DNA from 2 places in the Streptomyces sp. NPDC055239 genome. Region 1 is predicted to be linked to the other one. Evidence: riboswitches for the same ligand, from Rfam matches in the RefSeq annotation. Region 1 holds a riboswitch; the other holds the start of a gene.
What was found. A riboswitch is a leader RNA that binds a small molecule or an ion and turns the genes downstream of it on or off. The one in region 1 is predicted to bind thiamine pyrophosphate.

Region 1 (10,126 bases):
CCACGTCCAGGTCCTGGCTGAGTCGGTCGACCGGACCGTGGGGCGAGAAGGAGGGCATCTTTCGGTCTCAGTGTGTTCCTAGATCAGCCCCCGCGGGCGCGTTGGGTGGCCGCCACACGTCGCCTGCCCCGGTTGCCGGATGGCATCGGGTGGGGCGGCCGTGCATGCGGCGGCGTGCCCCGAGGTGTCCCTGGCCGGTAGCACCCGTGGTGCTACGTGTCACTACCCGGGGTGCCGCCCGGGCGAAGTTGAAACGTGTCGGCGCCTGTGGCCCACGGCGAGGGTGGTGAGGGCAGCTACCGCGAAGGAGAGCAGGGAGGCGCTCATCCAAGGCTGGACGGTGAAGCCTACGGCGTCCTGCAGCCAGGCCCAGAAGTCGGACCAGCCGGCGATGTTCGTCGGTGCGATCAGTTGGTAGGTGGCGAAGCCGAGTGCCCAGGGCAGCAGCATGATCCGGCGGGTGGGGGCCTGTTCGGAGACGTCCCAGGTGCGGTGGCCGCCGAGGACGAAGAAGTCCACGACGAGGACGGCGAACATCGGGATGAAGACCGCGCCGATCAGGTAGAGGAAGCTGGCGTAGCTGTCCATGTTCACCAGAAGGGCGAGGGCGGTGGCCAGGGTGCCGCTGATCAGGCACAGGACGCGGCGGTCGGCCCGGGGCAGCAGGTTCTGGGCGGAGACGGCGGTGGAGTAGACGTTGGCGAAGGACTGGTCGACCTCGCGCAGGACCAGGACACCGAAGCAGATCACGCCGACGCTGGTGGCGGTGAAAGGGTCGAAGACCTTGTACGGGTCGGTGGTGTCGAACGCGATCATGGCGAGGGCGGCCACGCCGAGGACCGAGCCCGCGACGCCCGCGAGGGTCTGGCCGATGACCAGGCCGCCGAATGCCTCCTTCTCGCTGCGGGAGTGCCGCGAGTAGTCGGCGACCAACGGCAGCCAGGAGATTGACACGGCGATCACGCTGTCGGTGGCGAACCAGAAGTCCTTCCATGAGCCGCCCTCCATCGGAATGCCGCGGCCGGCCAGGTCCCAGCCCAGGTAGCAGATGGCCAGGACGACGGCGATGGTGACGTAGCGGCGGATGAGGCGCAGGGCGCCGAGCGGGCGCAGGGTGAGCGCTGTCGTCACCGCGCCCGCGACGAGTACGTACAGCCAGCCGGGTCCTGGCTCGCCGAAGGCCTGGCGGGCCAGGATCTTCAGGCCGGTGGAGATGACCACCAGCTCGAAGACGGCCCAGCCGACCATCTGCAGCACGTTGAGGACGGTGGGCAGGTAGGACGCCTTCGCGCCGAACAGGCCGCGCAGCAGGACCATCGAGGGCGCGCCGGTACGGGCCCCGGTGATGGCGGCGAGGCCCAGGGCGAGGGTGCCGATCAGGGTGCCGACGACGGACGCGGTGACGGCCGCGGCGAACGACAGGGTCGGACTGCCGGTGCCAAGGGGGTCGAGGACGACCAGCATGCCGCTGAAGCCGAGCAGGCTGACGCCCAGGTTGGCCCAGAAGGTGCCTTGGTCCAGGCCGCTGAGGACCTTGGGTGTGGGCTGGTCGAGGGTGAGGGGCGCCTCGTTCGCCGGGCCCGGTCCCGGGGTGGTGGGTTCGGTGGTGGTCGTCACTTCGCGGGCTCCGAAACCTGGACAGGAGCGGCGCCGACGGGCCAGGACTCCATGCGCCAGGCGGCGTCCCAGAACATCCACTCCCAGGTGGACGCGGTGGTGAAGACCGTACGCATCCGTGCGCGGGTGGCCGGGTCGGCCTGGTCCGCAAGCCGGTTGACGATCTGCCGGGCGTGTTCGGTGGCGGCTTCGAACTCCTCGTCGGCGTACGTGCCGATCCAGTCGCCGTAGGGGTGGGTGGAAAGGTCGCCGGTCACATCGAGGAGCGCCCGGCCCACCTCGGCGTAGATCCAGAAGCAGGGCAGGACCGCGGCGGCCAGCTCCGGATAGCCCTGGGTGTGAGCCACGGAGAGCAGGTAGGAGGTGTATCCGGTGCCGGTGGGGGAGGGCGTCCAGGCGTCGACGTCGACGACGTTGCTCTCGTGCAGGGAGCTTTCGACCACCACGGCGTCGTGGGCGGACTTCGCGAAGAACGCGATGTCCTGGGGCCGGTCCGCCTTCGCGGCGGCGCTGGCCAGCGCGCGGGCATAGCCGCGCAGGTAGTGGGCGTCCTGGGCCAGGTAGTAGACGAACTTCTCCCGGTCCAGGGTGCCGTCGCCGAGGGCAATGACGAACGGCAGCTTGTCGATGGCCGCACGTATCTCGGCCGTGGCCGTCCACAGCTCGTCGCAGAACGTGTTGGTCATGGGGCTCAGCTCCAGTACTGGTGGAAGTGGTGGACGGGTCCGTGGCCGCGGCCGATGTGCAGGGTGTCGGCCGCGCGCAGGGCCCCGGTCAGGTACGCCTTCGCGGCACTGACGGTGGTGTGCCAGTCGTCGTGCTGCGGGCGCAGGGCGGCGATCGCGGCGGAGAGGGTGCAGCCGGTGCCATGGGTGTTGCGCGTGTTGACGCGAGGTGCGGACAGCTCGGTGACGCCCGCGGCACCGGCGCCTGTGGCGTGCGTGGCGTCGACGAGGATGTCCACGGATTGTGTGTCGTGCGTGTGGTGGCCGCCCTTGAGGAGGACGCGCCGGGCGCCGGTTTCGAGGAGTGCGTGGGCCTGCTCGATGGCTTCTGCGCGGTTGGTTGCGGCGGCGGTGCCCAGGAGGTCGCCGGCCTCGGGGAGGTTGGGGGTGATGAGGTCGGCGAGAGGCAGGAGACGCTCGCGCAGCACCGTCACCGCATCGGTCTCGAGGAGGCGGTGGCCGCTGGTCGAGACCATGACGGGGTCGAGGACGACGCACCGGGGGCGGTGCCGCTCCAGGGCTTCTGCGACGGCTGCGGCGATGGCGGCGTCGGCCAGCATTCCGATCTTGACGGCGTCCACCGGGACGTCGGCGAACAGCGTGTCGAGCTGCTCGGTGACGAACGCCGGGGGAACGGCATGGATGCCGGTGACGCCCAAAGTGTTCTGTGCGGTCAGGGCGGTCAGAACTGCTGTTCCGTAGGCGCCGTTGGCGGAGAACGCCTTCAAGTCCGCTTGTATCCCGGCGCCGCCGGAGGGGTCGCTGGCAGCGATGGTGAGGGCGATGGGCGGGCTGGTCACGCGGGGATCTCCTGTCGCAGGGTGCGTACGAGGGAATGGGCTGCGGCCTCGGGGTCGGGCTGCCCGCAGACCGCGCTGACGACAGCGATCCCGGCCACGCCGCTTCTCATGACCGCGGCGGCCTCGGACACGCCGATCCCGCCTATGGCCACGCAGGGCAGCGTGCTCTCCCTCACGATCCGGGCCAGGCCGCCCAGACCGAGCGGGGCGTCCGCGTCCGGCTTGGTGGACTGCGCGAACACCGGACCGACACCGAGGTGGTCGACGGCGTCCGGCACGTGCGCCAGCTGCTCGGGACGGCTGACGGACAGGCCGATGTGCGCATGGGGACCGAGCTGGCGCCGGGCGCTCTCGGGGGAGACGTCCCGCTGCCCGAGGTGGACGCCGTCCGCGTCCAACCAGACCGCCACGTCCAGACGATCGTTGACGATCAAGGGGAGCCCCGTGCCCGCGAGTTCGGCCTGGATCGCCCGGCCGAGCGAGAACAGCGTGCGGGCGTCCGCGTCCGGATCGCGCAACTGGACGGCGGTCACGCCGCCCTTGACAGCCGCCGCAACGGTAGGGCCGACACCGCGGCGGCCGCAGAGCCTGGTGTCGGTCACGAGATACAGGGACAGGTCCAGAGGAGGTCGCATGGGTTACTCCTTGGGGGCTCCCGGCCGGGGAAAGGCGTGGGAAACGCATCGGAGGTACGGGGGAAGGCAGGCCCTGCCGTGCAGGGACCGTGAGTTGTTCACAGGGGCGAGAGGGGGGACAGGGCAGCCCGACTCGGTGTTGGGGCCGCCGCCCCGGGGCGGGCGGGCATGGTGCAGTGGGTGGCGTCCGGGCCACTGCTCACGCAGGACCCCGCAGTACGCGCATGCTCAGCGCAGGCTGAGAGCCTCGGCGAGCCGCTCAGGGCTGAGCTCGTACAGCGCGTCGATCAGGGCGACCGCGAACGTGCCGGGCCCCGCAGAGCGGGTGGCGGCGTCCTCCGCGGCCACGGTGAGCAGACCGGTCGCGGCGGTGGCGGCCAGCAGCGCGTCGCCGGTGACGGCTGTGCAGGCGGCCACCAGGGCGCCGAGTGAGCAGCCCGTTCCCGTCACCAGAGTCAGCAGCGGGTGCCCGTTGGCCAGGCGCACCACTCGCGTCCCGTCCGTGAGAACGTCCTGGGGACCGCTCACCGCGACCGCGCAGCCGTAGCGCCGGGCCAGCGCGCCCGCCGCGGCCAGCGCCGCCTCGGGGGCGTCCGTGCTGTCCACGCCGCGCCCGCCCGTGCCGCCGTCCAGTGCCAGGATCTCGGAAGCATTGCCGCGAACGACCGCTGGGGGTGCGCTCTCCAGCAGTTCGTGGGCGAGCTCGGTGCGCCAGGGCAGCGGGCCGACCGCCACCGGGTCGAGCACCCATGGCTGTCCGGCCCCGGCCGCTTCTGTGACCGCGACGCGCATCGCCGCCGCCGTCACGGACGTCACCGTTCCCAGGTTGACCAGGACACCCCCGGCCACCCGGGCCAGCGCTCCGGCCTCCTCCGCGCTGTGCACCATCGCGGGGGCAGCCCCCGCCGCGAGCAGCACGTTCGCGGTGAACTGCGACACCACGACGTTGGTCAGGCAGTGCACAAGGGGTGCGGAGGTCCGCAGAGACGCGATCACATTCGCCACGGCATCACGGGAAACGGCAGTGCCGTGCCGGGCAGGTATGGAGGCAGTATCCATCGTCAACACTCTTCCTACGCCGGCATTACCCGGTCCAGGTTCATGCGGTCGGCGGAAAGGGGAGCAAGTCCCGTCCGCCCTCTCAGCCCGGCTACTCCCGAGCTCCCGCGGTGGTCGCTACGCAATGTACCTCCTTCGGGAACGGGAGTTCGCACTCGGGTACCTCACGAAACGACGCGGATCTGTTGGCGGAACCGACGGGGGATCCTCTGGCCACCAGGGCTCGACCTGTCCGCATCGGCTGATGCCGCAAGCGGCGTGGTGGAGGGCCGCGCCCGGGTGCTGGACCTCCTGCGACACCGCATCGCCACCTGGACCGGTGCTTGCCTACGTGCCCCGGAGAGAAGGAGCGGCGCCTGGCGCGTGCTGGGGAATGGGTGTCACCGAGTTCGCGGCCGAGTGGGCCCGGCATCCGGTGTTCCGTTCTGGCTGCTGCCACCGGAGCAGGGCGCGACGCGCGGAGCCGGACGGACCTGATACGGGATCAGGGCCGCCCGACCGTCGTGCGCGGAGAAGGAGCGGAGAAGGAAGGTCAGCAGCTCAGGTTGGAGCCCGGCGTGGTGCCGAGGACCTGGGTGAACTGCTTGTAGCGGTCGACCCGGCTCTGGACCTGGCCGGGGTTGCCGCCGTTGCACTCCAGGCTGCCGTTGATGGCGCGGATGGTCTCACCGAAACCGCGGCTGTTGACCATGGCGTTGTGCGGCGTCATGGTGCCCGGACCCGACTGCGTGTTCCAGTACCAAAGACCGGTCTTCCAGGCGACCGCCGGGTCGCGCTCCACCAGGTAGGGGTTGCGCAGGAGATCGATGCCGAGCGCGTCGCCCGCGGCCTTGTAGTTGAAGTTCCAGCTGAGCTGGATCGGACCGCGGCCGTAGTACGCGGCCTGTCCCGCGGGGCAGCCGTAGGGCTGGTTGGCGTCGCAGTAGTGCGGGTAGTTGGCCTGGTTCTGCTCGACGATGTGGACCAGACCGCCGGTCTCGTGGTGGACGTTGGCGAGGAACGCCGCCGCCTCCTGGCGCTTGATGGTGTCGCTGCCGGTGTTGGCGAAGGCCGGGTACGCCTTGAGTGCGTCGGTCAGGCCCTTGTATGTGTAGAATGAGTTCCGGCCCGGGAACATCTGGTTGAACTGCGCCTCGCTGACCACGAAGCCTGACGGGTCGGGGTTGCCCGGGTCGGTGCCACCGCCGCAGGTGCCCGCGTCCGTCCAGACGTCGGTGCGGCCCGGCGTCTCGTTCTGGGTCCACCACTTGGCGGTCCAGTTGTGCCCGTTGTACGAGGCGGTGTTGCCGCCCGTGTAGACGGAGGAGGAGTTCCAGGGGGTTGCGCACGCGGCGGCGGACGCCGTGGCGGCGGCCGGGCCAAGGACGATCATCGCGCAGAGCGCACCTAACGCTGCTGCGAAACTGATGAGACGTTTGATCACGCGGCATCTCCTATCGGGCGGGCTGGAGGCTGGCTGCACTCCGCCACGGGGGTGTCGGTGACTCAAGCGAAATGGTCTGGACCTGTCAAGGTCTGGACCAATTTTGGTGTACGGCTGACCTGAATTCGCCGCGCACCGCCGCCCGCACAGAACGGAGCACGGTGAACGAGGAAATCGCTTTCTCACGTCCTGAACCGGCACGTGGCGCTCGGGTGTGGCGGCGGCCGGGACGGCGTCCGTGATCGGCTCCCGGGCGCGCAACCAGCCGGGCCGGTCGGGTTCAATACGGGGTTCGTCGTCCCCGCCGGCGGCGATCCCGCTGTCGTCCGTGAGGGTACGGGCGGCCGCGTCGAGGAACGCGCGGGGCACCGAGATCAGCCGTGCCGCCGTCAAGGTCGATCACCGGCGAGGCGGCAGGTTCGGGCAAAGGGTGCGGCGCAACAGGCCTACAGCAGACGTTTCCACGTCATCGATTGTTGATGCACCGTCAATCCGGGTCTCTTAGGTTCCGCAAGCGCCCCTCGCGACCCCGCCGCCCGACCGGTGCGGCAGGGACGGTCACGAACCCCTGGAGTGATCAAGTGGAACGTCGTAGTTTCCTGCGTGGAGCAGTCGTCGGCGGCACGGCAGCGGCATTCGGGTACACGCTCATGCAGGGCGCGGCCTACGCCGCGCCGGCGCAGAAAGGCCCCGGCCCGTACGGCGCGCTCGGCGCGGCAGACTCCAACGGCATCCAGCTGCCCGGCGGCTTCACCAGCCGGGTGATCGCCCGATCCGGCCAGAAGGTCGGCTCCACCACCTACACCTGGCACGACGCCCCCGACGGCGGTGCCTGTTTCGCCGACGGCACGGGCTGGATCTACGTCTCCAACTCGGAGATTTCCTCCACCGGCGGCGCGGGCGCGATCAAACTCAACTCGGCCGGCTCCGTCACCGGCTCGTATCGGATCCTGTCCAACACCAATCGCAACTGCGCCGGCGGGGCGACCCCCTGGAACACCTGGCTGTCCTGCGAGGAGGTCAGCACCGGCTACGTCTACGAAACCGACCCGTGGGGCGTGAACGCCGCCGTGCGCCGCGATGCCATGGGCCGCTTCAACCACGAGGCGGCGGCCGCCGACCCGGTCCGCAAGGTGATCTACCTGACCGAGGACGCGTCGGACGGCTGCTTCTACCGGTTCGTCCCGTCCACATGGGGCAACCTGTCGGCGGGCACGCTCCAGGTCCTCAAAGCCGGAACAGCCGCCTCCGGCAGCTTCACCTGGGCGACCGTGCCCGACCCGGACGGCTCGCCCACCCCCACCCGCGACCAGGTCTCCGGCGCCAAGCTGTTCAACGGCGGAGAGGGCTGCCACTACGCCAACGACACCGTCTGGTTCACCACCAAGGGCGATGGCCGCGTCTGGCAGCTCAACGTGGCTGCCAGCACCTATGAGCTGGCCTATGACGACTCCCTGGTCGTCGGTGGCGGAGCCCCGCTGACCGGCGTCGACAACGTCACCGGCTCGTCCTCCGGCGACCTTTACGTCGCGGAAGACGGCGGGAACATGGAGATCTGCGTCATCACGCCGGACGACGTGGTCGCGACGTTCCTGCGGATCACCGGCCAGTCCTCCTCAGAGATCTGCGGCCCGGCCTTCTCTCCGGACGGCAAGCGCCTGTACTTCTCCAGCCAGCGTGGTACGAGCGGCAGCTCGTCCGGCGGCATCACCTACGAAGTCACAGGCCCCTTCCGCAACTGACCGCCCCTCTGCCACGAGCCGCGCCCGCCCGCCGCAACGCACCCCGCCGCCAACACCCTCACGCTTGCGCAGGGCCGACTCGCCTATCTGTCCGCCTGCAGCACCGCCGCCACCGCGGCCGACTTGCTGCTCGACGAGGCCATTCATCTCACCTCAGCGTTCCAGCTCACTGGTTTCCCGCACGTCATCGGCACGTTGTGGGCGGTGAACGACAGCGCCGACCTCCGGGTCGCCGTGGCCTTCTACGGTCATCTCTACGAATCCGACACCGGCCCAGATGACGCGGCCCTTGCCCTGGACAAGGCCCTCCGGGAGCAGCGCGATCGTTACCCGCGGCTGGTCAGCACCTGGGCCGCTCATCTGCACACCGGCGTCTGACCACTCCGAGCGGTATTCAGCAGGAGTTCCCGCCCGGGCCCCCGAAGAACAAGTAGCTGCCCCAGTCGGAACCTGAGTTGTTCGTGCCGTGCTCTTGGCCAGCACGGTCTTACTGATCGTTTCAGAATGAATTGAGCTCTGGACCTCGCCTCCGACGATCTTGGTGGGCGTAGCGGAGTGACTTGCCCGTCAAGGGAGGACCAACCTCTGCCTGCCGTCGATGAGTTCGCGCACGGCGTCCAAGTGGCCGGCGTGGGTGGCGGTCTCGGTGATCACGTGCAGGATGACCTCGCGCAGGTTGTCCAGGCGCCAGTTACCGAAGAAGTCCGGCCACCAGCTCGGAGCCGCCTCCAGGTCGGCGCCGGCAAGGAAGGCGTCGGCGAGCTCCCCTTCCTTGCGGTAGAGAGCGAAGACCTCCTCAGCTGTCTTCTCCGGGGCGGGCTGCCACGCGTTCCCCCCGGACCCGAGGATCTCTTCGATCGCTGCTTGCTCCCCGGCAGCAACCGCGCGGAACCAGAACTTCTCGTCGTCCAGAGCGAGATGGTGCACCAGCCCAAGGCATGTCCAGCCGGACGGTAGAACCGGGCGCCGCAGCGCCTCCTCGTCCAGGCCCTCCAAGATGCCCAGGACGTGCTTGCGCTTGCTGTTCAGGACGCCGAGTAGAGTCGTCAGTTCAGTGTCAGCCATGGGCCGGACCCTATGCGGCCCCACTGACACCGGCTCACTGAGCGTTTCAAGATGCCGTTCGGAGTCGTCGGAGGCAGACGATGCCACAGGCGAGTTCGAGGAGGCCGTGGTGGAGGTCGGCGCGCCGCCCGGTCCTGTTGTCGCTGGCCCTGGCCGCGCGCCATCGCGAGTGGGCCAAGCCCGTCCAAGAGAGCGAATCGGAAGATGCGGCGGACCGCCAGGGTAGGAGCGAGAGCGTTCCTTGGACGCGGAAGTCTCGACTGTTTGCCGGGGGTGTAGCTCCTCTGGAGGGATGGTCGCGAAGCAGGCGGGCGGCGGCTTCTGGGTGGGCATCGCGAAGTCCAATGATCGGCGCGGAGGTGCGATGTCCCCGCAGATGAAGTTGAGTGCGATAACACTCGACTGCCCTGATCCGCTGGCCCTGGTGGCGTTCTATCAGCGGGTCACCGACCTCGAACTCCACCCGAAATCCGATGCCGACCTCGCCGGTCTCAACGGGGGGATGGTCTCTTGATCGGCTTCCAGCGCGTCGATGACTACCGGGCTCCGAGCTGGCCCGATCAGACCGTCCCCCAGCAGCTTCACATCTGCTTCAAGGTCGACGAAGAGCTGGACGAGGCTCAGGCCCGGTTGCTGGAGCTGGGCGCGAGCAAGCCGGATCGTCAGCCGCATAATGAGGCCAGGGCGCGGGTCCTCATCGATCCTGTTGGGCATCCCTTCTGCGTGGTCAGGGAGTGATGGACGCCGTCGCGTCTGTTGGCGGCCGCAGGCAGGTCTGCGGCGCCTGTCAGCAGAGTGCGGGCATGAAGATCAGGCGGCGAGGGTGATCCGGCCGGGGCAAGGCCCCCGTAGATGCGGTGGTGTTCGCGGGCGAGGTGGTAGCGCCAGTAGGCGTCGAAGTCGCCGTTGTCGTGGAGGGCGCGGAGTTTGAGGATGGCTTCGGCTCCGGTCAGGCCAGCGGGGGTCGGTGATCTCCAGGCGGTCGCCGATGAGGTGGCGGCAGGCGCCCTCGAGTGCACCGGTCGCGATCGGCCAGCCGCGGGCGAGGGCGGTGTCGTAG
Region 2 (10,126 bases), on a different contig from region 1:
AGCTCCCCGAGCTGGTCGAGAAGGTCACCGCGTCCGGTGCGACCGTGGCCTGGGTCACCGACCCGATGCACGGCAACACCTTCGAGGCGGCGTCCGGGCACAAGACCCGCCGCTTCGACGACGTGCTCGACGAGGTCAAGGGCTTCTTCGAGGTCCACAAGGGCCTGGGCACGCACCCGGGCGGCATCCACGTCGAGCTCACCGGTGACGACGTCACCGAGTGCGTGGGCGGCGGCGACGAGATCTTCGTCGACGACCTGCACCAGCGCTACGAGACGGCCTGCGACCCGCGCCTGAACCGCAGCCAGTCCCTGGACCTGGCGTTCCTGGTGGCGGAGATGTACCGCGACCAGTAGACATCCAGATATTCCCGCGAGACGCGGCGGTGGGGCACGGATCCATGTGATCCGTGCCCCACCGGCGTATCGGGGGCTTTTGTGGACCCGGGGTCGTGGGTAAGGTTAGGTTAGCCTCACCGATTAATCGGGACGGCGCCGCCGATGAATCCTGCCCGGGAGGTGAACCGCGTGTACGTCTGCAACTGCTTCGGGGTCACCGAGGCGCAGGTGAAGCAGCACGCGGCGGACGGTGCCTGCACACCCCGCCAGATAGCGTCCGCCAGTAAGGCGGGCACCGACTGCGGTTCGTGTGTACGGAGCATTCAGGCGCTCCTGGGCCGGGGTGCGTGCCCCCGCAGGGAGCTGGCCAACCAGGGTGCGCCCGTCCTCACCGGCCTGGATTCCGGTCTGGGCGCCGATCTGGATACCGGCCTGAACGAGGCCGCCTAGCCCTAGCGCTAGTCCCAGCCCGCTGTCAGCTCTCCGGCTGCTCGATCAGCTGCGAGATGTAGAGCGGCTCGCCCAGCTTCTCGACCAGTTCGAGCTGGGTGTCGAGATAGTCGATGTGGTGCTCCTCGTCCGCGAGGATCGACTCGAAGATATTCGCGGAAGTGATGTCTCCCTTGCCGCGCATCACCTCGATCCCGCGCTTGAGGCGGTCGATCGCCTCCGCCTCGACCTGCCGGTCGGCCTGGAACATCTCCGTGACGGTCTGCCCCACGCGCACGTGGAAGAGCCGCTGATAGTTGGGCAGGCCGTCGAGGAAGAGGATCCGGTCGGTCAGGATCTCGGCGTGCTTCATCTCGTCGATCGACTCGGACCGGGTGTACTTGGCGAGCTTCGGCCAGCCGAAGTTCTCCTGCATCTTGGCGTGGAGAAAGTACTGGTTGATCGCCGTGAGCTCGGCGGTCAGCTGCTCGTTGAGAAATTCGAGGACCTCGGGGTCGCCCTGCATCGCAGAGGCTCCTTCCACGTGGTAACTGGGCAGGTTCCGCGCATCCTTGCACCGGCGCGAGAGACCGTCCAGTAAGTGCACGCTTAGTAGGAGTTGCCCCAATCGACGTCTGACCTGCGTACGACGAGGGCCTCATGGTCATGCCCACCGCCCCAGGTCTGTCAGGATGGAGACATGGGTCAGCCGGCGGATCGCGCATCTCGGGAAGCAGTGGAGCCTGAGCTCCCGCCGGGGCAGCGACTGCAGCGGGGCTGGCCGGTCACGCACTACGGCCCGGTGCCGAAGTTCCGCCCGGAGCGCTGGGAGTTCAGGGTCTTCGGGGCCACCGCCGACGGGGACAAGCACTGCTGGACGCACGAGGAGTTCTCCGCCCTTCCGTACGCCAGCGTGATCGGTGATCTGCACTGCGTCACGAAGTTCAGCATGCTCCGCGCCGAGTGGGGCGGTGTCTCAGCGCAGGCGCTCCTCGAGATCGCGCCGCCCGCGCCCGATGCCACGCACGTGATGATCTGGGCCGAGTACGGCTTCAGCTCGAATCTGCGGATGGCCGACTTCATGGACGAGCGCACGATTTTCGCCACCCACAAAGGCGGCGAGCTCCTGACCGCTGAGCACGGCTTTCCGCTGCGCCTCGTGGTGCCTCACCTCTACGCCTGGAAGGGCCCCAAGTGGGTCCGCGGTGTCGAGTACATGACTGCCGACCGCCGTGGCTTCTGGGAGGAGCGCGGCTATCACAACGTCGGCGACCCCTGGGTCGAGCAGCGCTACTCGTACCAGGAAGAGCCCGGGGACGGCCCCGAGCTCTAGTCCCGCCCGCGCTCATGGCTTCTGGCTGCCCCTGAGCTCCTTCAGGCGTGCCACGTCCGCCGCGTGCCCCTCCTTGCCGCCGGGCGTCTCGATGATCAGCGGTACGTTCTCGGTCGCGGGGTGGGCCATCAGCTCGCGGAAGGGCTCCTCGCCGATGTGGCCGGTTCCGATGTTCTCGTGACGGTCCTTGTGGGCGCCGACCACGTCCTTCGAGTCGTTGGCGTGCACCAGCTTCAGGCGGCCTTCGCCGACGGTGTCGACCAGCAGGTCGAGGGTCTGCTTCATGCCGCTCGGCCCGGTCAGGTCGTGGCCCGCCGCGAAGATGTGGCAGGTGTCCAGGCAGACGCCAAGCTTCGGGTGGGCGTCGAGCGCGTCGAAGTACGGGCCGAAGTCCCAGGTGCGCGAGCAGAGCGAGAAACCCTGGCCCGCGGTGGACTCCAGGAGGAGGAAGGGGTCGTCGTCGTGCGTCAGTTCGTCGAGGAGCGGCAGCATCCGCTCACGTACCTGCGCGAGCGCGACGGCGCGGTCCCGGCCGCCGGTCGCTGAGCCGGTGTGCACGACGACGCCGAGCGCGCCGATCTCGCGGCCCCGGCGCAGCGAGTGGCGCAGGGACTCCACGGACTTCTCGACGGTCGCCTCGGTGTGCGAGCCGAAGTTGATGAGGTAGGGCGCGTGGACGTACGCCGGAATCCGCTCGGCGGCGCAGGCCGCGCGGAACTCCTCGTCCTCCTTCGGGTTGCCGGGCCCGGTGGCCCAGCCGCGCGGGTTGGCCACGAAGACCTGGACGGCCTCGGCACCCAGTTCACGGGCGTACGGAAGCCCTACGGAGGCAAGGCCGCCGGCCACGGGGACATGGCCGCCGACGGGATTGCGGGACGGGGTGCTGGGGGAGTTCTCGCTGCTCACCCGCTCCAGGGTGGCACGGGTGCGCGCGGGACCTGCCCCCGGCCAGGACTAACGGATCTTGATGGTGATCGTCGAGCCCTTGGGCGCCTTGTCGCCGCCCTCCACCGACTGCCCCTTGACCGTGTCCCCGAAGAGGTTCAGGAAACCGCGGTCCTCGTCGACGTCGAAGCCCTTGTCCTCCAGCTGCTGCTTGGCGTCGTCGACGCTCATGCCCTCGACGTCCGGCACCTCGATCATCTCGGGGCCCTTGGAGAGCGTCAGCGTGACCGTGTCGCCCTCGGCGAGCTGCTTCTCGCCCTCCCTGGGCGACTGGTCGACGACGGTGCCCTTGTCCTCTTCGGAGTGCACCCGCTTCGCCGCGATCTTGACCTTGAGGCCCGCGTCCTCAAGATTGAGGGTCGCGTCCGACTGGGAGTCGCCCGTCACGTCGGGGACGTCGATCGCCTCACCCTTGCTGACGACCATCGCGATGGCGGAGCCCGCCTTGCGCTTGCTGCCCGAATCCGGGTCCGTGCTGATCACGGAGCCCTTGCGGACCTCGTCGCTGAAGGCCTTGGTCGTCATCCCGGGAGCCAGTCCGGCGTCCTTGAGCTTGCTCTTCGCCTCGGCGAGGGGAGTGCCCTCGAGGCCCGGGACCTTCACGATCTCGGGACCCATTGAGACGGTCAGCGTCACCCGGCCGTTGTCACGGATGCGCTCGCCCGACTTGGGGTCGGTCGCCATGACCGTGCCGCGCTTGTCGGTGTCGCTGTAGGCGCGCTTGACGTCCTTCACGTCGAGCCCGGCCTCGTCGAGGCGCTTCTTGGCCGCCGACTCGGTCTTCGCCAGGAGCGGCGGGACATTCGTGAACTGGCCGGAATTGATGTACCAGACGCCCGCGCCGAGACCCAGGGCGAGGAGGACGGCGGCGATGATCACGAGGACCCCGCGGCGCGGGGTGGCGCGGCGCCTGCGGTCGGGGGCCGCCGGTGGAGCGGGGGGCGGTGTCGCCAGGATGCTGGTGCGGTTGAGCTGGTCCTGTGGGTCCTGTCGGTCCCGCTGGTCCTGGATGCCGTCCGTGGGGAGCGGAAGCTGCACGGGCCGCACCGAGCGCGGGAGCACGTTCGTGCGGTCGTCGCTGTTGTCGCGCGGTTCGTGCTCCGCCGTACGCGCCTGCGGCGGCACCGCGTCGAGCTGATCCAGGGAGAGCGCGGCCCGCGCGTCCCTGGTCTGTCCGAGGAGCGCCACCGCGTCGTGCGGGCGGACCTCGGGGTTGCGGGCGGTGGCGGAGGCCACGAGGTCGTCGAGCTCGACGGCCAGGCCAGGAACGACCGCCGACGGGGGCGGCACGTCCTCATGGAGGTGTTGGTAGAGCACCTGGGCGGGCGACTCACCGGAGTGCGGCTTGGCGCCGGTCAGCATTTCGTAGAGCACGACCCCGCACGCGTACACGTCCACACGCGTGTCGGCCGTGCCGTGCTCTATCTGCTCGGGGGCGAGATAGGAGACCGTCCCGAGGATCGTGCCGGTCGTGTTCGTGACGGTGTCCACCGCGCGCACGAGTCCGAAGTCGGCGACCTTGACCCGGCCGTCATCCCCTATGAGGACGTTCTCCGGCTTCATGTCGCGGTGCACGAACCCGGCGCGGTGGGCCGCGCCGAGCGCGGCGAGGACCGGCTCCAAGATGTCGAGGGCCGCGCGCGGCTGCAGGGCGCCGCGCTCACGGAGCACGTCACGCAGGGTGCATCCCGCGATGTACTCCATCGCCAGATAGACGTACGCGCCGTCGGCGCCCTGGTCGTACACCCCCACCACGTTCGGGTGCGAGAGCCGGGCGATCGACTTGGCCTCGCGGATGAAGCGGTCGACGAACGAGACGTCGGCGGCCAGCGTCGGGTGCATCACCTTGAGCGCGAGCACGCGGTCGAGGCGGGTGTCCACGGCCCGGTAGACCGTGGCCATCCCGCCGACCGCGATCCGCCCGTCCACGCGATAGCGGCCGTCGAGCACCTGCCCGACGAGCGGGTCCTGAAGGGTCGTGTCCACGGAGGGAGTCTACGAGCCACCGCCGACAGCGATGCCCGCCCGGGCACGCTCGGGCCTCGACTGCAGCCGACCTGTAACAGGCGGGCGGGCCTTCGGAACGAGGCGGGCAGTCCTTCAGAACGCGGGCCGCTCCGGATCGAGCCGGGCCATCCCCTGCGCGGGCGACGACGCCTCGGCGAAGTGCCGACGTGGGATCCGTCCGGCCCGGTACGCGAGCCGCCCCGCCTCGACCCCGTGCCGCATGCCCTCGGCCATGAGGACCGGCTCCTGCGCCCGTGTAACGGCGGAGGCGAGCATCACGCCCGCGCACCCCAGCTCCATCGCGAGCGCCGCGTCGGACGCCGTCCCCGCCCCCGCGTCCAGAATCACCGGCACGCCCGCGCGTTCGACGATCAGCTGGAAGTTGTGCGGGTTGCGGATGCCGAGCCCGGAGCCGATGGGCGAGCCGAGCGGCATGATCGCCGCGCAGCCCACGTCCTCCAGCTTCCGGGCGAGGACCGGGTCGTCGTTCGTGTACGGAAGGACCGTGAAGCCGTCGTCGACGAGGATCTCGGCGGCGTCGATGAGCTCGATCGGGTCGGGGAGCAGCGTGCGCTCGTCCGCGATGACCTCCAGCTTGACCAGGTCGGTGCCGAGCGCCTCCCGCGCGAGCCTGGCGGTCAGGACGGCCTCGCCCGCGGTGAAGCAGCCCGCCGTGTTCGGCAGGACGCGGATGCCGAGCCGGTCGAGGACGGAGAGCACCGAGCCCTGCACGCCGGGATCGAGGCGCCGCATCGCGACCGTCGTCAGCTCCGTTCCGGAGGCGACGAGGGAGCGTTCGAGGATGTCGAGGCTCGGCGCACCGCCCGTACCCATGATCAGGCGTGAGGAGAGGGTGAGCCCGCCGATGACGAAGGGGTCGTCTGCCATGTCGGTTCAGCCTCCCTGGACTGCGGTGAGGACCTCGACGCGGTCCCCGTCGGTGAGCGGCGTGGTGGACCACCGCGTGCGCGGTACGACGGTTTCGTTGAGCGCGGCGGCGATCCCGGACGGGGCTTTGGTGAGCGTGGCGACGAGGGCTTCGAGCGTGGTGCCCGCGGCGACGTCGCGTGCCTCTCCGTTGACGGAGACGGCTGTTACGGCTGAGAGAGTCATGCGGGCTGCTCCATGAAGCGCTGCGTGAGGGGGTCGCCGGCGAAGCGCAGAGGAGTGAATCCCCTTGCCTCGTCGGGCAGTTCACCGGTGGTCAGGGCGTGCGCCATCACCTCACCGGTGACGGGTGTCAGGAGCACGCCGTTGCGGTAGTGCCCTGTCGCCAGCTGGAGGCCGGGGAGCGCGGTCGGGCCGAGCAGCGGCGCGTTGTCGGGTGAGCCGGGGCGCAGGCCCGCGCGGGTCTCGGTCAACGGCAGCTCCGTGATGCCCGGTACGAGCTCGTGGGCGTCCCGGAGCAGTTCGTACACGCCGCCCGCGGTGACAGTCGTGTCCCAGCCGAGCTCCTCGCTGGTCGCGCCGACGACGAGCTCGCCGTTCTCGCGCGGCACCAGGTAGACGTGGCTGCCGCGCACGACGGCCCGCACGGTGCGGCTCAGGAACGGCGCGTACCGCTGAGGCACCGTGAGCCGCAGGACCTGCCCCTTCACGGGGCGCACGGGCGGCAGCACGCCCTCCGGGACGCCGGAGAGGCGCCCGCTGAGGCTGCCCGCGGCGAGCACGGTCTGCCCGGCCTCCAGAGCGGTGCCGTCGGTGAGGACGACTCCGGTGGCCCGGTCACCTGCGACGGTGAGGCGCTCCGCCCACGCACGGTGGAAGATCACGCCCGCCCGCTCGCAGGCCACCAGGAGCGCCGCGGCGAGCCTGCGCGGATCGACCTGGTGGTCGCCGTCGACGCGCAGGCCGCCCCGGACCCCCGGTGCGAGCATCGGTTCGAGGCGGCGGCACTCGCGCCCGCTCAGCCACTCCGACGTGAGCCCCGACCGCTCCTGGAGGGCGTGCAGCTCACGCAGGTGGGCGCGGTCGTCGGAGTCGAGGGCGACAGCGAGCGTGCCGCACGCGCGGTAGCCGAGATCGCGGCCGCTCGCCTCCGTGAGCTCGGCCGCGAACTCCGGATAGCGCTGCGCGGAGGCCAGATTGAGGCCGAGCAGCGTCTGCTCGCCGTAGTGCAGCTCGGTGACGGCGGCCAGCATGCCCGCGGCGACCTGTGCCGCGCCGCCGCCGGGTTCGGGGTCCACGACCGCGGTGGACAGGCCGCGCTGGGCCGCCCGCCAGGCCGTGACCAGGCCGATGATGCCGCCCCCGATGACGACGACATCGGTCGCCTCGTGGGGTGATGTATGTGGATGCATGGGCGTCCAGCCCCTCCCTTCGCCGGCATGACCCGGATCAGGTTCGTACGGTCGGAGGCCGTCCCAGCCTCCCTCTCAGCCCGGTACGTCCGGGCTCCCGCGAGTGCTCTGCGTCCGCCACCCTAGTCCCTGGTCCCCGAGGACAGTAGGGGAGCTGTCCGGGTATGCGCCGTGACGGTGTGTCATAGATCTCCTCGTAGCGCTCTGCGAGGCTCGTCACCCGCCGCCCTACAGTGATCGGGTGAGCGAGCAGCGGAGGCAGGCAGAGCGGCGCGTTGTCATCGTCGGTGCGGGGATGGCGGGGGTGCAGACCGCCGTCGCCCTGCGCGAGCAGGGGTTCGCCGGTGCGGTCACCCTGATCGGCGCGGAGACCCACCGGCCGTACGACAGGCCGCCGCTGTCCAAGGCGGTGCTGCTCGGCAAGGCGGACGGCTCCGCCTTCGACATCGACTTCGAGGCGCTGGGCATCGAGCTGAGCCTGGGCCACGAGGTCACGGGCGTGCGCCCGGCGGACCACGCACTGGACACCGCGTCGGGCCCGGTGTCCTACGACACCCTGGTCATCGCCACCGGCGCCGAGCCGATCCTGCTGCCCGGCACTTCCGGGGTCCCCGGCGTCCACCTGCTGCGCACCCTCGACGACGCCGAGCGGCTGCGTCCCGTGCTCGCCGAGCAGCACCGTGTCGTGGTCATCGGCGCGGGCTGGATCGGCGCCGAGTTCGCGACCGCGGCGCGCGACGCGGGCTGCTCCGTCACTGTCGTCGAAGCAGCCGAGCGACCGCTCGCCGGGGCCCTGCCCGCGGAGGTCGCGGCGCCGATGACGTCCTGGTACGCCGACTCCGGGGCCGAACTGCGCACCCACGCGCGCGTGGACCGCGTCGAGCCCGGCAGCGTCCTCCTTGCCGACGGCACCCGGCTGCCCGCGGACGCGGTCGTCGTCGGCATCGGCGCACGCCCCGCCACCGGCTGGCTCGCGGACTCCGGCATCACCCTGGGCGCCCACCGGGAGATCGTCGCCGACGACCACCTGCGGACGTCGGAACCCGATGTGTACGCGGTCGGCGACTGCTCCTCCTTCCCTTCGGGAAGGTATGGCGAGCGGCTTCTCGTCCACCACTGGGACAACGCCCTCCAGGGCCCGCGCACGGTGGCCGCGAACATCATCGGCGAGACCCCTTCGGCGTACGACCCCGTGCCGTACTTCTGGTCCGAGCAGTTCGGCCGCTTCGTCCAGTTCGCCGGTCACCACGCGTCGGCCGACGAGCTGGTGTGGCGCGGCGACCCGTCGGGTGCGGCCTGGACCGTGTGCTGGCTCCGGCGGGGCGCCCTGGTGGCCGTCCTCGCGGTGGGCCGCCCCAGGGACCTCGCGCAGGGCCGCAAGCTGATCGAGGCGGCTGCCCGGCTCTCCCCGGAGCTCGCGTCGGATCCCGCGGTGCCGCTGAAGAAGGCAGTCCTTCCGTAAGCGCTGCCGTAGCCGGAGGGGTACCGCTGCCCGGCCGCTGTCAGTGGCCGGAGATACGCTTGTCCGTGTGACCGAGATTGACGCAAAGACTGATGCTCTCGTCCCCGAGTGGCTCCACCTCCCCGACATCGCAGAAATGCTCGACGTCGAGGTGACGCGTGTGCGCCAGCTGGTCAAGGAGGGCCAGCTGATCGCCGTGCGCCGTGGTGAGAACCGCGCGCTCGCGGTGCCTGCCGCCTTCATCGACGGCGACAAGATCGTCAAGGGCCTCACCGGCACCCTGACGCTCCTGCGGGACGACGGCTTCTCCGACGAAGAAATGCTGGAGTGGCTCTTCACTCCCGACGAGACCCTGCCCGGCACCCCCGCGCAGGCTCTGAGCGAGAATCGCGGCACGGAGGTGAAGCGTCGCGCCCAGGCGCTCGCCGTCTGACCGACCGACACGGAAAACCGTTGCGTACGGGCCGTGTGTCCCCCGGAGACCCGGGGACACGCGGCCCGTAGGCCACCGACGACATCGACGACACCGACGACCGGGGGGACCTCTTCATGGCCGCCAAGCCTGCCCGCGAGCAGCTCGCCGACGCCCGCCTCTACCTGTGTGTGGACGCCCGCAAGCGCCAGGGAGACCTCCCGGAGTTCCTCGACGCCGTCCTCGGCGGTGGTGTCGACATCGTGCAGCTGCGGGACAAGGGCATGGAGGCAGGCGAGGAGCTCGAACACCTCCAGGTCTTCGCCGACGCCGCCCGCCGGCACGGCAAGCTCCTCGCGGTGAACGACCGCGCGGACGTCGCGCACGCCATCGGCGCCGACGTCCTGCACCTCGGCCAGGGCGACCTGCCCGTGCCCGCGGCCCGCGGCATCCTGGGCGATGACGTCCTCATCGGCCGTTCCACGCACGCCGACGCCGAGGCCGCGGCGGCGGCGACCCAGGACGGCGTGGACTACTTCTGCACGGGCCCCTGCTGGCCGACCCCCACCAAGCCGGGGCGGCACGCCCCCGGCCTCGACCTGGTCCGGTACACGGCCTCGCTCGGCACGGACCGCCCGTGGTTCGCCATCGGCGGCATCGACGCGGGTAATCTGGACGAGGTGCTCGAAGCGGGCGCCCGCCGCGTCGTCGTCGTGCGGGCCATCACCGAGGCGGACGATCCGGCCGCCGCCGCGGCCGACTTCGCCAAGCGGTTGCGTTCGGCCTGATCGTCGATCTTCGGCCATCCTTCGGTGCTGCTGTCCGCAGGTTGGACGGAGATTGGCCGGTAGCGGTGCCCCGTCGCTAACCTGCCCGTATGGCCCTAGGCACTGCTTCCAC

Region 2: another riboswitch for thiamine pyrophosphate. It lies ahead of thiO (glycine oxidase ThiO); the one in region 1 lies ahead of thiM (hydroxyethylthiazole kinase).

The regions. Positions count from the first base shown of each region.
Region 1 is NZ_JBSGRD010000013.1:23,388-33,513, reverse strand. It holds gene ACWFRJ_RS33390 (purine-cytosine permease family protein) at 223-1,617, opposite strand; gene tenA (thiaminase II) at 1,614-2,303, opposite strand; gene thiD (bifunctional hydroxymethylpyrimidine kinase/phosphomethylpyrimidine kinase) at 2,309-3,142, opposite strand; gene thiE (thiamine phosphate synthase) at 3,139-3,777, opposite strand; gene thiM (hydroxyethylthiazole kinase) at 4,006-4,782, opposite strand; TPP riboswitch at 4,830-4,955, opposite strand; gene ACWFRJ_RS33365 (glycoside hydrolase family 19 protein) at 5,369-6,208, opposite strand; gene ACWFRJ_RS33360 (alkaline phosphatase PhoX) at 6,841-8,001, shown strand; partial or broken gene ACWFRJ_RS33355 (CHAT domain-containing protein) at 8,071-8,379, shown strand; gene ACWFRJ_RS33350 (DinB family protein) at 8,569-9,066, opposite strand; partial or broken gene ACWFRJ_RS33345 (VOC family protein) at 9,431-9,804, shown strand; partial or broken gene ACWFRJ_RS33340 (ISKra4 family transposase) at 9,915-10,126, opposite strand, start outside.
Region 2 is NZ_JBSGRD010000008.1:15,079-25,204, forward strand. It holds gene ACWFRJ_RS24470 (class II 3-deoxy-7-phosphoheptulonate synthase) at 1-356, shown strand, start outside; gene ACWFRJ_RS24475 ((2Fe-2S)-binding protein) at 501-788, shown strand; gene bfr (bacterioferritin) at 814-1,293, opposite strand; gene ACWFRJ_RS24485 (sulfite oxidase-like oxidoreductase) at 1,468-2,100, shown strand; gene ACWFRJ_RS24490 (deoxyribonuclease IV) at 2,113-3,006, opposite strand; gene pknB (Stk1 family PASTA domain-containing Ser/Thr kinase) at 3,055-5,031, opposite strand; gene ACWFRJ_RS24500 (thiazole synthase) at 5,146-5,940, opposite strand; gene thiS (sulfur carrier protein ThiS) at 5,947-6,165, opposite strand; gene thiO (glycine oxidase ThiO) at 6,162-7,352, opposite strand; TPP riboswitch at 7,350-7,463, opposite strand; gene ACWFRJ_RS24515 (NAD(P)/FAD-dependent oxidoreductase) at 7,648-8,814, shown strand; gene ACWFRJ_RS24520 (Rv2175c family DNA-binding protein) at 8,882-9,247, shown strand; gene thiE (thiamine phosphate synthase) at 9,364-10,014, shown strand; gene metF (methylenetetrahydrofolate reductase [NAD(P)H]) at 10,104-10,126, shown strand, end outside.